DNA from 4 places in the Yersinia sp. 2541 StPb PI genome. Region 3 is predicted to be linked to each of the others. Evidence: predicted binding sites of a transcription regulator. Region 3 holds the regulator's gene; each other region holds the start of a gene.

Region 1 (3,837 bases), 1.4 Mb from region 3:
CATAGAAAGCGGCAATATCCTGATCATCGACAGAGACGGTTTTCGCTATTTGTTGTTTACCTTCGGCATAATGCATGTTGCCGACATTGATTCGGGCCACGGGTACGTCACCGTTGACCAGCGTTAGAAAGTCTTCGGGACTTTTGCAGACCAGTAAAATTTTCTGCCGATCGGTTGCACGATGAATATTGTCGATCACTTTTTGCAGTGGCCAGAAGCGCACGGCAATCCCTTCTGCCAGAACCATTTCCATCAGGTTTTGTTGAACCTGATCTTCGGCAACTTCATCATTGGCAACCAACACCAGATTTGCTCCGGCAAAACCAACCCATTGAACACCAACCTGGCCGTGAATCAGGCGCTCATCAATACGACTTAATACAATGTTTGGCATGTTTTATTCCTTATTATCATTGTGTTAATGGGATGACGATGTTCCCATGCAGGCTGCATGGTACTGGCGCAATACATCCTGAATATGGTCAATAATCAGTTCGTGCGGTGTTGCCGCGAGCCGGCCTTCACGGACCTTAACGTATTGAAGTGGCAGATACTGGCTGATCAACGGCAAGGGCAGCGGTTTGTCCGTTAAATTATTTACTAACCGAGCATAAGCCTCGTCAATGTGGTGATCGGGCCAGTAGTAACGAACGCGATCAGAATAGCTGTAGCCGCGCGCCAGACGACGTTCATCGTTATTACCGTGATAATGCTGTTTCCAGTGCTCCGGGTGTTCCTGCATGACGCTTTCCAGCACATCTCGTAGCCCTGAACATTGGTATGCGGGGCGGAGTTCCTGCTCGATAGCGGCCAGTGAAAATAGCGCTTCACGTAACGCGAAAGTGAGTGCCGGACCCACTTTCAAAATGGCAAAGTGGTGCTGAACTAGCTGTTGTAGGGCGAGCGGAGTTTGGTAATCGGTGGAGTGAGCTTCAAAGACCATCGTGTCAAACTCTTCGATAGTCTGGCTCAGAGCAAGAGATTTCTCAGGTTGATAATCAATAACATGAGTATGATCGAATTCTACACCGGGTTGGACGACTAGCCCGATAATGCGTGGCCACAGGTCGTGCAGACCTTGTTGTTCAAAAGCATGACGATGAGCCTCGAGCGTTGCTTTTGCCGCTTGGGGAGAGGTAACCATCAGCGTTGACAGCGTTTCATGTGCTCCTCCTGGAACAGGGACTTCCGTTCCAATAACATAAACCAGATCAGACGAACCTTGTTTTTCCTTGCGGGTCTGTTCTGCAATTAAGGCAAGCCTTGCTGCTCTCCCGGCGACGATTTCATCTGTTAATGGCACTGGGTCATCCGCACAAGACATACTGCAATCAAGGTGAATTTTCTTAAAGCCAGCCGCGACATAATGGCGAATAAGTTCTTCTGCATGAAACATCGCTTCTGCGGCTGGGGCGTTTTGCCAGCGATTTGGCCCCAGATGATCGCCCCCTAACACCAACTGATTGCGAGGGAAGTGGTGTTTATCCGCCATTTGCTCAACAAAACCACGGAAGTCATCTGGGGTCATACCGGTATAGCCGCCATACTGATCCACCTGATTGGAGGTGGCTTCTATTAATAAGATGGATTGCGCGTCCCGGGCGTGGCGCATTGCTGCTTCCAGAACCAATGGGTGAGCAGAACAGACGGCAAAAATGCCACATCGCTTATCGTGCTTATGGTCGGCCACAAACTCGGTTAAATGTTTCACTTTCCTCTCCGTATGGGGTTTTGATTACTTATGCCTTTCGGTTTGTTTCATTGATACTGCTTTATGGGTTGATAAAAACAAAACGAAAGATAATGGAAATGGGATCTGTTTCGCAAAAGAAACATAATGAAAGGCTTTTTTATCGGGTGGTAGCACGGTTTGGCCTGATGTAAAGACTTGCTTTCCGGCAAAAGAAAGGTGTTAATAGATAAAGTGAAATGAAACGAAAGGCTTTTGGGAAGGATCTGATATGAGCAATACCGATTCAGTAATGGACAAGCGTATAACGGGTACCAGTGAAAGGCGTGAGCAGATCATTCAGCGGCTTCGTCAGCAAGGAAGTGTTCAGGTTAATGATTTATCGTCATTCTTTGGTGTTTCTACGGTGACTATCCGCAACGATTTGGCCTTTCTGGAAAAGCAGGGGATTGCTGTACGTGCATACGGCGGTGCGCTGGTGTGTGATGCTGGCACACCTGGCGTTGAACCCACGGTAGAAGATAAAAGCTCCCTTAATATTTCTTTAAAACGCGATATTGCTCGCGTTGCTGCAAATCTGATTAAACCTGGGCACCGCGTGATTCTAGACTCGGGCACGACCACTAATGAAATAGCGCGTCATATGCGTAATCATAAGGAGGTCATTGCTATGACAAACGGTATGAATGTGGCGAACGCGCTGCTTGAGGCTGAGGGCGTGGAATTGCTGATGACAGGAGGGCACTTACGCCGCCAGTCCCTTTCCTTCTATGGGGATCAGGCTGACCAGTCCTTGCAAAATTATCATTTCGATATACTTTTTCTGGGGGTAGACGCCATCAGTCTTGAGCGCGGTGTGAGCACGCATAATGAAGACGAAGCTCGCCTAAATCGCCGAATGTGTGAAGTCGTGGAACGCATCATTGTGGTCACTGATTCCAGTAAATTTAACCGCTCCAGCCTGCATAAAATAATTGATACCCAGCGCATACATATGGTTATCACCGATAAAGGTATTCCAGAGGAAAGTTTGAATGGATTACGAAAAGGTGGGATTGAAGTGCTCCTTGTTGGGGAATAAAAACCGTCTCTTGACCACCTGTTAGCCTACCCCTATTAAAGTAAAGTCCCCGCCAATAGGCCGGGACTTTGTCAGTAATCTAAGGGGAAGCGTGCTGTTCGGGCCGTAAACGACGCGAAACGCCGGAGTGCCCGTTGGTACGCTTAACCCTTGGTTCTTCTGGTGGCTAAGCCCCAGCAGGAACCGCATGCGCGGTGTTTTTCAGCACCGGTCCGGTATACTTCTCAATCTCAAGCTGCGCCATTTGCCCACAGTTACCCTGCGCCAGACTGGAAGAACCAATATCGAAAGTCAGGCAGTTGATATTGCCGTTCTTACAAAGGGAACCCGGTACCGCTGGATCCGCCGGGTCAAACCATGCCCCTTCGCTGATGCGCACCACCCCTGGACGTACATCTTCAGATACCACAGCACCTACCAATATCTGCCCACGGTCATTGAACGCACGGACTAAATCGCCATTAACAATGTTACGCCCCTTGGCATCCTGTGGGCTTATCAGTATCGCTTCCCGATCGGCCACGGCGTATTTTTCACGTAGTGGTGTGTTATCTAACTGTGAATGCAGCCGGTTGATTGGGTGTGCGGTGTTTAGCGACAGTGGATATTTCTTCGCTTCCACCCCGCGATACCATTCATGAGGTGGCATCCAGGTCGGGATCCCCTGACAATCGGCGTATTCCATTTTAGCGATAGTATCGGAGTAGATCTCAATCTTGCCAGATGGGGTACCCAGCGGGTTGAGCAATGGATTGTCACGATAATCAGCAAAGCGTACCCACTGCTGGTTCGCTTCGGGGATAGGGAAGCGAATGTAGTTGTTCGATTGCCAGAACATATCGAATGGCGGCAGGGCGACCCGTGCGGTACGGGCCTGTGACTTCATATCGTCGTACATCGCTTTCAGCCACTGAGTCTCATCTTTGCCCTCGGTAAAGGCATCAATCACCCCCAGCTTGGTGGCCATCGCCGCGAAGATATCAAAATCATTACGCGCTTCATGCTGTGGCGGTACGCACTGGTGCATCGGGAAGACATAAAGTTGTGAGTAGTCGCCGCCCATTTC
Region 2 (3,837 bases), 1.2 Mb from region 3:
GATCATATGGAGCAGGGCCGCTCAGATCCGCTGGAAGGTTTTAACCGGGCAATGTTCAATTTTAACTATGAGGTTCTTGATCCTTACGTGGTGCGCCCGGTAGCCGTAGTTTGGCGTGATTACGTGCCACAACCTGCACGTAACGGCACAAGTAACTTCCTGAGTAACCTTGAAGAGCCAGCCAGTATGGTCAACAGCTTCTTGGTGGGTGACCCGTATAATGGCATGAAGCACTTTAACCGCTTCTTCCTGAATACTATTTTGGGCATGGGTGGCTTGATAGATGTGGCGAGTATGGCTAACCCTAAGCTGGCTAAACAAGTCCCTCACCGCTTTGGCAGTACACTGGGCCATTATAATGTTGGTTACGGCCCGTATGTAGTGTTACCGGGCTATGGCAGCTTCACCATTCGTGAGGATGGGGGGAATGCGGCTGATTACGTTTATCCGGTGTTGAGCTATCTCACGTTCTGGATGTCGGCAGGTAAATGGATGGTAGAAGGGATTGAAACCCGTGCTCAGCTATTGGATTCCGATGGGTTGCTGCGTAACTCGTCAGATCCTTATCTGATGGTGCGCGATGCCTACTTCCAACGTCATGATTTCCTGGCGAACGGCGGGCAGTTGAAACCGGAAGTCAATTCGAATGCACAAGCTATTCAGGGTGATTTGGACAGTATCGATTCAGCCAACTGATTCTGATACCTGATTCGAATAATAAAAAAGCGCCGAAAGGCGCTTTTTTATGGGCAAAGGAATTGCCAGTATCCGCTGATTAGAACGCGTAGTTAAAGTTCACGCCGTACAGCAGTGCCGTACCTTTAGAGTCGAACTGATAAGTAGTGCCGCCCACTGCCGCTGGTGTTTTTTCAGTAATATGCACGCTTTGGCCATGCATATAGGAAATACCAACATCCACTGAGGCATCTTTGTTGAAGGCGTAGGTAGTACCCGCACTGATCCAGAAACGGTCTTGGTCTGGAATTGAGATAGTGCGGTTATCTGCCGGAACCGGGCTGTCATCGAAGGCAATACCGGTACGGAAGGTCCAATTATCATCGTGATAATAAGTGGTACCCAGCGCGATACGGTAAGCATCATGGAAGCCTTCATGTTTTTCAAACAGTGTCTGGCCATTAGTGCCGGTTGCTTTCAGTTCTTGGAACTGACTCCAACTGGTGTAGGCCATGCTGTAGTGAATGGCCCACTGTGGTGCCACTTTGTTATAGCCGGACACTTCCCAGACTTCTGGTAGGTTCAGAGTTAAAGCACCCGGGATCGTATTACCGCCAGTGCCTCTTGGTGGTGGCAGTTGGTTGCTGAAATCGCCATCAAAGTCGATTTTCACTTTTGAGCGGTAAGTGAAGCTATAACGGTTTTCCTTATCAACTTCATACAGCACGCCCGCATTCCAACCATACCCCCACTCTTTACCTTCCATACGGGTAACTTCGGTATTAGCAGGGCGACCCGATAACGGACCAACTTCACCGAGATGGCGTACAATCTTCGCATCGGCGTACACTGCATTAAAGCCCAGGCCGAAACTGAAGTTTTCATTCAGGCGATACGCGGTACTCAGGTTCAGGTTGGCGGTTTTCAGATCAGTCTGACCGCCAAGGGAACCCGCAGGATAGTCGTCATTGAATTCAGTAGCCAAACCGTAGTTTGAGGTACCAGAGGCACCAATTGCCCATTGCTCATTCAGTGGCATAATAAAGTGGATATTTGGGATCCACTCTGAAGGCGCGATGTTATTGGCATCGGTACTTCTGCCTGAAATGGGGGATGTCCCACTAATATTGACGTCAGGATCAACATAAACAAAGCCGCCAGAGAAAGAAGGGCGGTCGAACAAAGTCATTGCTGCGGGGTTACGGCTACCAACTGATGCGTTGTCGGCAACGGCGCCTTCACCAGAGAAAGAACGCCCCAATGCAGCGGCTGAATATTCATTCAACTGGAAGCCAGCCGCAGAAACGTTCGACGATATGATTGCCACTGCAGCTGCCAGAGCTGATCGGGTAAACAGGTTTTTCTGGTTCATGACCAAAACCTCATTGTTTTAATTAATGTTACACACCGTAACAAGAGAATGCGGGATTGTAGGGTCCGTTATCGGTCAGACAAAGCAGACCAGTGGCTGAAGTATAGGTCCGACCTGTGTCAGTGTTGCAAGTATGTTTTGGGATTTGTTCAGTTTTGATTGCAAAAAATAGACGCAGTTAACAAAAAACTCACAATTTAGTATCAATTATTACATTATCAATGAATGAGCATACAATTTGACTGTGACCTTTATCACTTAATAAGCCTATAAACAGTAAGTCCTAGTGCCAAGTGACCGACGGTAGTAAAATAATGACAGAGAAAATATTTTTTTTGCGCCATGCCTTTTTGTGCTATTTGCACTAACGAATTGGCAATTTGCACCTATTTTGAAATGTCCGTTGAGGAGAATTGAAGATGTCAGATGCAATTAATCGCTGTAGTGCGGAAGAAACTGCTGCCTGCTGCTGTATAGATGTTGGTACTATAATGGATAATACTGATTGCACGGCCTCTTACAGTTGTGTGTTTGACAACCGTACTGAAGCTGAAGCGATGCTGAAATCGCTGACCGAAAAAGCGCGTGCTGTTGAGTCAGAACCTTGCTTGATTGAGCATAAATTGGAAGAGAAGGACGGCGGTGTTTGTTTAACCATCGACTTTACTTTTGCCTGCCAGGCAGAAACCATGATTTTCCAGCTGGGTCTGCGTTAATTCATGCCGGTAGTCACCGCAACTCAGGTAAGTTGAACCGATCTCTAACGCGAAGCCTTTTGCTTCGCGTTTATTTTTGTCTAATTTCCTCTGTAAATTTATTGCGTTAGATTCATCATTCTTCCCCATCCCCAATTCATCTTTCCCACGATTTTGTCGCTAAAAGTTGCTCCTGCTCTCACTTTCCTGTTCTGTAGGTTTACCAAATGTAAATTTTTGGTTAAAAATAATTAGATCAGGTCAGACCTGTTATTTGTTATGCTTAACTAAAAGCCACTCTATTTATCAGGAGCGTTTATGAGTAAGCCATTACCGCTAGTGACGCGCCAGGGCGATCGCATTGCAATCGTCAGCGGCCTGCGGACCCCTTTTGCCAAGCAAGCAACTGCTTATCATGGCGTACCGGCCGTCGACTTAGGCAAAATTGTGGTCAGTGAGTTGCTGGCCAGAAGTGGCGTTGCTCCTGAGTTAATTGATCAACTCGTATTCGGTCAAGTGGTGCAGATGCCTGAAGCGCCAAATATTGCCCGTGAAATCGTGTTGGGTACCGGCATGAGTGTGCATACCGATGCTTACAGTGTCTCACGCGCGTGCGCCACCAGTTTTCAGGCGGTAGCCAATGTGGCAGAAAGTATTATTGCAGGCTCAGTCACGGTGGCGATAGCCGGTGGTGCCGATTCCTCTTCCGTGCTGCCAATTGGTGTCAGTAAAGCACTGGCACGAACCTTGGTTGATGTTAATAAAGCGCGAACCCTCTCCCAGCGCCTGAAGTTGTTCAGCCGCTTAAAGTTACGCGATTTGCTTCCTGTTGCCCCGGCAGTGGCTGAATACTCTACCGGCTTGCGCATGGGGGATACCGCAGAGCAGATGGCAAAAACCTATGGTATCAGCCGTGAAGATCAGGATGCTCTGGCGCTACGATCGCACCAAATGGCAGCGATTGCCTGGCAGCAAGGGTTATTACACGATGAGGTGATGACGGCTTATATCCCGCCTTACCGTGATGCTATTACCGAAGATAACAATATCCGCAAAGATTCCACTATGGCGCAATATGCCAAGTTACGCCCCGCA
Region 3 (3,837 bases):
GAAAGCTTTGTGGTTATTCATTTCCGGGGTTTGGATCAAATTGATTTCCCTTACTTACTAGCGATGTTGCAAGGATCATTTATCTCTAATATCAATACATTGGTGGTACCCGGCGGAAAAATGGGGCTGGCAATGGAGCTGATTATGGCGCCGCTAGTGCAGCAGTTGCTGGAAGGGGAGAAAATCGGTTAATCTCCTTCATTCTTGAAGCCGCAGTATAGCAATGGCTGGAGAGAGAGAAAAATAATTTGACTCTATCCCAACCCAAAGTAATTGGAGCTGCAGGTAGGCGGCAAACGAACTCATCCCGATGAGCTTACATAAGTAAGTGATTCGGGTGAGCGAACGCAGCTAACAACCCTGCAGCTTCAAGTACGAAGGGTTTGCTTAGGCGATGTCACGGATCTCAAAACTGTGGGTAATCGTCGCCGCTTTACCCAACATCAGTGAGACGGAGCAATACTTTTCTGCTGACAGCTCAACGGCTCGTTCCACAATTTTGTCGGTCAGACCTTTGCCGCTGACAATAAAATGCAGGTTGATTTGCGTAAATAGACGCGGTGCCTCTTCGCGACGCTGCGAGGTTAATGTCACTTCGCAATCACGCACATCATTGCGGCCTTTTTGTAAAATAGAGACCACATCAATCGCGCTACAACCGCCTGCTGACATTAACAACATTTCCATCGGACTCGGTGCTTTGTCTCCAGCATTACCGTCCATCAACACCTGATGACCTGATGCCGATTCACCCAAAAATGTCAGCCCCTCAACCCACTTTACACGTGCCTGCATAACTCTTGCTCCCGGTTAAATTTTCTGATCCAGACTACCCTTTCATTTACAAACTGGCAATGTAACCCGATGTTCATCATGCTGAAGCGATACAACACAAGACACTGGCTTCATCCTGTGCTACAAACAGAACCGAAAGTGTTGTTTCTAGAATTAAATAGGGTAGCTTCTCAATACTCAGTGGAGGGTTTCTACCCGGTACGTATCTTGGCTATACCTTTCGGCAGTTGAGCAAATTAATATGCTACGAGAAAGTGTATTTTATAAGCACGCCGTACAGGGAACTCTGAGCCCTGTTATGTTAGGCAGCGATAACAACAGAGGATAACAGCGAATGGTTCTCGGCAAGCCACAAACAGACCCGACTCTCGAATGGTTCCTGTCTCATTGCCATATCCACAAATATCCATCGAAGAGTACGCTGATTCACCAAGGTGAAAAGGCCGAAACGCTTTACTACATCGTGAAAGGCTCCGTTGCGGTGCTTATCAAAGATGAGGAAGGTAAAGAGATGATTCTCTCCTATCTTAATCAGGGAGATTTCATCGGCGAACTTGGATTATTTGAAGAAGGCCAAGAACGTAGCGCCTGGGTTAGAGCAAAAACCGCCTGTGAAGTGGCTGAAATTTCTTACAAAAAATTCCGTCAGCTGATTCAGGTCAATCCAGATATTTTAATGCGCCTATCTTCACAGATGGCGAGTCGCTTACAGATTACATCTGAGAAAGTGGGCAACCTTGCTTTCCTTGATGTGACTGGGCGTATTGCACAAACGCTGCTTAATCTGGCAAAACAACCTGATGCCATGACCCACCCAGATGGGATGCAGATTAAAATTACCCGCCAGGAAATTGGTCAGATAGTTGGCTGCTCCCGCGAAACCGTGGGGCGGATACTAAAAATGCTGGAAGATCAAAACCTGATCTCCGCACACGGTAAAACGATTGTCGTCTACGGCACCCGTTAATTCCCCCTAAACTGGTGCCGATACTGTCGGCATCAGTTTTTTAATCTTTTGTGATCAATAAATTTCTGGGGCCTTTATGAAATGGCAACGGCTTATTTATCATCCTGAAGTTAATTACGCACTACGCCAAACATTAGTGCTCTGCCTGCCTGCAGCATTAGGGTTCGCTCTCGGCGAACTTCGGCTGGGCTTGATGTTTTCTCTGATACCCGCCTGTTGCAACATTGCCTCACTGGATACACCACACCAACATTTTTTCCGGCGTCTGCTGGTCGGCGGCGCGCTGTTTACTGTGAGTAGCTTCCTAACCCAGCAACTGCTGCTATGGGGTATTCCGTTGCCTGCTGTCATGCTCAGCCTGGCATTAGTTCTAGGAGTGAGTGGGGCGATTAGCCAATTGAATGGCCATTTGTTACCCGCGGCACTGATTGCTGCTATTTTCAGCCTCAGCATGGTGGGCCGCGCTCCGATCTGGCAAGCCCCGTTGCTGTGTGCCGTAGGGACACTGTGGTATGGGGTGTTTAACGGGTTATGGTTCCGACTCTGCAAGGATCAACCGATTCGCGAACCTTTGAGTCAGCTTTATCGCTTACTAGCCGATTATTGTGACACCAAATACAGCCTGTTTGCTCAGCACCTTGAGCCGGAAAAATCGATACCGCCGCTGCTGGACAGACAACAGGCGATTATGGACAAGATTAATCAGCTTTATCAGCAATTTAATCTGATTCATAACACCACGAAGAAAGAACAGAAACGGTTGTTGGGATTGTTCCAAATGGCTCTCGATTTGCAAGAGCACATTACTGCGGCCCTGATTCAGCCAGAAAAAGCACAAGAGTTAATGGAGCAGACACAGATTGATAGCGTGATACGCCGTAATTGCCAGAAAATCTCAGCTCAAATGCGCAGCATCGCCAACGACATTCTCTATCACCACCATGCTGATGAGCATTTCACTGCCGATGATGGTCTGACAGAACTGGCAAGCATCGCACAGGCACACCCAGACAACCCGGTCGCACAATTCTACTACTACCATATCAGCCACGTGACCCAGCTATTGAGTGACCGGCGACCACTGTATGACCGTGACCTGATGTCCAGCCAACAACCACAACCTTTCTGGCCGGCGTTGATCAGCTATCTGTCGTTCAAATCAGGTGCACTGCGGGAAGCGGCTCGTCTGGGCGTAACACTGGCAGCAGGTAGCTATATCGGTAACTTAATTCATCTACCCAAACCTTATTGGATTTTGCTTACTGTGATGCTGGTAACGCAGAACGGTTATAACGCCACCAAGGTACGAATCCATCACCGTGCACTCGGCACCTTGATTGGGCTGATATTGGCCGCTGGTCTATTGCATCTGCCAATGCCAGAGGGTGCCACCCTTGGCATTATGCTGCTCATTACCCTTGCCGCTTATCTGGTTCAACGTAAAAACTACGGGCTATCTGTTGTTGGCAGAACCATAACCGCAGTCTATATCTTGCAATTATTGACCGGAGAAGGCGCTGACTTCTTGGTTCCGCGATTGCTAGATACCTTAATTGGCTGCGCATTGGCCTTTGCCAGCGCCCTATGGCTGTGGCCTCAGTGGCAGAGCGGTTTACTGCGTAAGAATGCCCATCAGGCGCTAGAGGCATATCAGAAGATTTTGCGCTTGCTGCTGACGCCTGAGCCTGATATCAACCAACTGGCCTATAAACGCATTGAAGTAAATAAGGCCAGTAACACCGTGTTAAGCTCCTTAAATCAGGCGATGCAAGAGCCGGGGTTCAACTCAAAATATTTGGCAGATATGCGATTATGGGCCACTCACAGTGAGTTGATTGTTGGGCATATCAATGAGATGACTATCCTGACGCGGGCTTATCCCTTGGGGAGTTCAGTACCAGGTAAATATCACATTCAGCTCAGCGTCGAACTGGCGGCAGATTATTTACAACTCTGTGAGATAGCCATTCAGCAATGCCAGCAACGGCTGGAGTCAGACAACAGCGAGGGGAATAACGATTTCGTGCAGATGCCGGATGTCACACCGGACACACAAATTTCTGAGTTGGAACGTA
Region 4 (3,837 bases), 2.3 Mb from region 3:
CTCATAAGCTTTGAGGAATGGGTAGTACATCACCGCCGAAAATACCATACATAACATACACATAACTACTGGACTAAACGCCCAATTGGCAGCCCAGGAAGCACCAATTGGCGCAGGCGTCGTCCACGGGGTTAATGACACAACTTGCGCTATCCACCCCAATTTGGTCGCGATATAGGCCAATGTAGCGTTGATCATCGGAACGAAGATAAAAGGCAGGAAGAACACCGGGTTCATGATGATGGGGGCACCAAACAGAATCGGTTCATTAATATTAAAGAAGCTTGGGACTATCCCCATTTTGCCAATAGTACGCAGATGAATGGCTTTGCTGCGTAATAGCAGGAAGGCCAGCGGTAAAGTCGAACCCACACCACCGATCAATAGGTAGTGATCCCAGAAACCTTGCAAATAGATATGAGGTAACGGCGCTCCGGCAGCTAAAGCCGCTTGATTTAGCGCCAAATTGGTCATCCAGAACGGGTTCATGATACCGGTCACAATCAATGCGCCATGGATACCGGCAAACCACAAAATTTGGCATAACAGAACCGACAACAAAATGGCAGGTAGCGAATCTGAGGCAGAAACTAAAGGTGCCAACAGGTGCATAATCGCTTCTGGAATAATCATTCCTGTGGAGGATTCGATAAATAAATTCAGTGGATGCAATGTCGCGACCACTGCCACTACGGGGATCAGAATTTCAAAAGATCGTGCAACCCCGGTCGGCACTTCTTTCGGCAGGCGGATAGTAATATTGTGGCGTTTGAGGAATGCATACAACTCCGTGGAATACACCGCGGTCACGATGGCGGTGAAAATCCCTTGTCCTGAGAAATATTGGGTTGAAATGTGCCCATCAGCATAAGGTGCTGCTACCAGCAAAAAGGACATCAATGCCAGCAGACCGGTCATGATTGGGTCCAACTTATATTGCCGCCCAAGGCTGGCACCAATCCCCACCGAGATAAAGAAGGTCATCACCCCCATGCTGAGATTGAAAGGCAGCATCAATTGCTCGCGATAGGTACTTGAGAAGTTTAACCAACCACGGGCAAAACCCCATGTGGTGTCCGCAGAAAATGGCGGAAAAATGAACACCAGCATAAATGAACCAATAATCATAAACGGCAGTGCCGAGGTAAACCCGTCACGAATGGCGATTATGTACTTTTGTTGCCCCAGCCGCCCAGCCAGTGGCGTAATGGTTTGCTCTATCATTCCAACCATTGCTTGGTAAAGAGAACTCATGGCAGATACCTTTTATTTCACTGCATTAATAAGAGATAAGGCGAAGTCGAGCACCTTATCACCGCGTTGCATACCGTAATCCATCATGTCGATAGTCATCACCGGGATCCCTAAAGGCTCAGCGATTGCCGCCAAATCACGTTGCATATATTTCACCTGTGGTCCCAATAGCACAACCTGATAGCGGCTGAACTGTTCATTGAATTCACTGGCACCGAAAGCATCAATCTGAACCTCAAGTCCGCGCGTTGCTGCCTCAGCCAACATTTTTTTCACTAACATGCTAGTAGACATCCCGGCGGAGCAGCACAACATTATCTTTTTCATTACGTATCGCCTCAGAGTAATTTGTCATATTGAGCCTCATTGGAAACAAAATGGAAACCGGTTTCCATGCAAACAGAATAGATATGAGAGCGCGCTCAAATATTTAACCACTGAAAGATATGCAGTTGTGAAAGACGTCACAAAAAGCTAAGCACTGGGAGCTGTTTTATTGGATACTCCTTGGTAACAACGGTTTCCGTTATGATGATCGCGGTATAGAATAGATGCAGTAAGACTGGAACCAAGGAAATAGGGAACTGACCAGGCCCTCTGGCCATTGATCAGATAAAGTGGAGTGAAGTTATGTCGACTATTAATGATGTATCGCGGTTAGCCAACGTATCTAAAGCTACAGTGTCCCGGGTGTTAAGCGGTACACGCGGCGTCAAGGAAGAGAGCCGTCTGGCGGTGATGAAGGCCGTTGAGACTCTGAATTATAAACCGAATGTCATCGCCCAGTTTCTGACTGCACAGTCAACCGGGTGTGTCGGTGTGATTTGCGCTACTGAACACATTCAGCAAACAACCAGTTATCTGTTTGCCTTGGAAAAACAGTTTAGCCAGCATCAAAAGCATTTATTACTGCGTTTTGCCGACAATAGCATCGGGGTAGCAAATGCTGTCGCTGAGCTCGCCAATGGTTTGTGTGATGCCATTATCATCATCGGCGCACGCTTTGCGCTGCCATCTCATGATGAAAATATCATCATGATTGATTGTCTTGAGTCCTCTACCCCCAACAGTATTTTATTCGACCACTCATTCGCAGCAGAAACTGCCTGTCACTATTTGGTCAGTCAGGGCCGCCGACATATTGCGCTGTTAAATCATGCCTCTGGCACGGTGGCGGAACAGACGCTACTGGGTTATCAACGGGCGTTGGAGAATTACCTGATTCCCTATAACCGCAGTTTAGTGATGGGTAACGTTCACTCCTCTTCAGAGGCGTTGCAGACACTATTGAATAACGGTGCACAATTTAATGCGCTGTTGGTAATGGATGAAATCGAAGCGCAAAAGGCCATCTCGCTATTGCATGTCTTCAAGCATACCGTTCCTGATAAAGTGATGGTTTTCAGCCTGGATGGTTCAGTGCAATTACCCGGTATCCCAGCAGTGCCAGCAATCGAGTATTCATTAGAAACATTGGCGAGAAAGGTGGTCGACTTAATTGATGCCCGCGCGGGTAAACATGTAAATCCGCAGGTTTTCCGGGGTAATTTGGTTGTTCCACATGGATTAATTGAGTAACGCTAGCCCTTTAGGTGGTAGATAATGCATAGCATTCAGACCGAATATGAAACTATCCGCGCATCTCTCAGTAATAGCGCGCAGGTCATCACCCTGCTGCATATTGGTCGTGATGCAAGCACAGTAATTATTGATCCGACTGGTGCTCAATGGCCACTTACCGTGGGTGATACCCATACAGCTCAGCGCTATTTCCGCCATAATCCGCCAACGGCTGATGAGATGGAAACCGCCATTATGGTGGTTGAAGATGAAGTTATCCGTATTAGCCCTGCGCTGAATAAAACCTCGCAATTAGTCACCACCGATAGCGAGATAGCCGAGATAGCTCTGCTCGCGGGTTTGCCTTTACAGAGCGAAATGCACTTATCACTTGAGGCGGTAGAGCGGGTGTTTGACAGGCTGGCGGCGGTAATGATGGGTAGACCCGCAGCCTCTGAAGGGATACCGGCAGATAATGTGTTTGCCGCACGCCTGCTGATCCTGCGTGAGTTTATGCATCACTTGCAGTTCGCGGCGATTACGATATTGAAGTTGTAAAACGAGCATCAGTCATCAGCGCCGCCACAAGGCGCACTGTCGATGAGATTATAGCTGATGGGATTTAAAGCGGGTTGAACACTGACAGTGGCTGTTTTCGCAGCACACTGCCAGGTTCTTTTTAGCGTTTTCTTCTATCAATACAGCATGTTATTTGCGGGCTTTAGGATCCAGATTATCCGCAGGCAATTCACCCGGTAAGTAATCAGGCAAGCGGCCTGCTGGGAAGATAGCCAGCAGTGATAGCAACGCCATAATCAGTAAGCCAAATTTCAGCGCTCGTAAACGCGCCTCTTCATTGACTCGCACCGCTTCGGCAACTTGTTCCGGTGTCGCCGTCGTCTGAGCTAACACACCTTGCAGGCGGTCATTGCTGACGAAGTTGATGCTGTCCATATTGATCTGAGCCTGAATTTCTGGCGTCAGAATTGGCGTTTCAGCCACACCACGCAGCACGTTAGCACT

The links. The regulator CRP, encoded in region 3, controls carbon source genes, mostly activating them, when cyclic AMP is high. The targets are predictions, from matches to a motif close to ATGTGANNNNNNTCACAT.
Region 1: a site for CRP is predicted at 1,810-1,827, ahead of V1953_RS07310 (DeoR family transcriptional regulator). Genes of this name have one in related genera too.
Region 2: a site for CRP is predicted at 2,290-2,307, ahead of V1953_RS06360 (YfcZ/YiiS family protein). Genes of this name have one in related genera too.
Region 4: a site for CRP is predicted at 1,707-1,724, ahead of V1953_RS11535 (PTS sugar transporter subunit IIB). Genes of this name have one in related genera too.

What each region holds. Positions count from the first base shown of each region.
Region 1 covers NZ_JAZGQB010000001.1:1,651,766-1,655,602, forward strand. Annotated here, with positions in the region: gene agaV (PTS N-acetylgalactosamine transporter subunit IIB) at 1-394, opposite strand, end outside; gene kbaZ (tagatose-bisphosphate aldolase subunit KbaZ) at 419-1,711, opposite strand; gene V1953_RS07310 (DeoR family transcriptional regulator) at 1,962-2,771, shown strand; gene torA (trimethylamine-N-oxide reductase TorA) at 2,938-3,837, opposite strand, start outside.
Region 2 covers NZ_JAZGQB010000001.1:1,429,400-1,433,236, forward strand. Annotated here, with positions in the region: gene mlaA (phospholipid-binding lipoprotein MlaA) at 1-696, shown strand, start outside; gene fadL (long-chain fatty acid transporter FadL) at 776-2,047, opposite strand; gene V1953_RS06360 (YfcZ/YiiS family protein) at 2,467-2,763, shown strand; gene fadI (acetyl-CoA C-acyltransferase FadI) at 3,061-3,837, shown strand, end outside.
Region 3 covers NZ_JAZGQB010000001.1:279,156-282,992, reverse strand. Annotated here, with positions in the region: gene V1953_RS01105 (phosphoribulokinase) at 1-192, shown strand, start outside; gene V1953_RS01100 (OsmC family protein) at 388-795, opposite strand; gene crp (cAMP-activated global transcriptional regulator CRP) at 1,130-1,762, shown strand; gene V1953_RS01090 (YccS/YhfK family putative transporter) at 1,839-3,837, shown strand, end outside.
Region 4 covers NZ_JAZGQB010000001.1:2,592,593-2,596,429, forward strand. Annotated here, with positions in the region: gene V1953_RS11530 (PTS sugar transporter subunit IIC) at 1-1,254, opposite strand, end outside; gene V1953_RS11535 (PTS sugar transporter subunit IIB) at 1,267-1,581, opposite strand; gene V1953_RS11540 (LacI family DNA-binding transcriptional regulator) at 1,885-2,832, shown strand; gene V1953_RS11545 (hypothetical protein) at 2,857-3,372, shown strand; gene V1953_RS11550 (MFS transporter) at 3,523-3,837, opposite strand, start outside.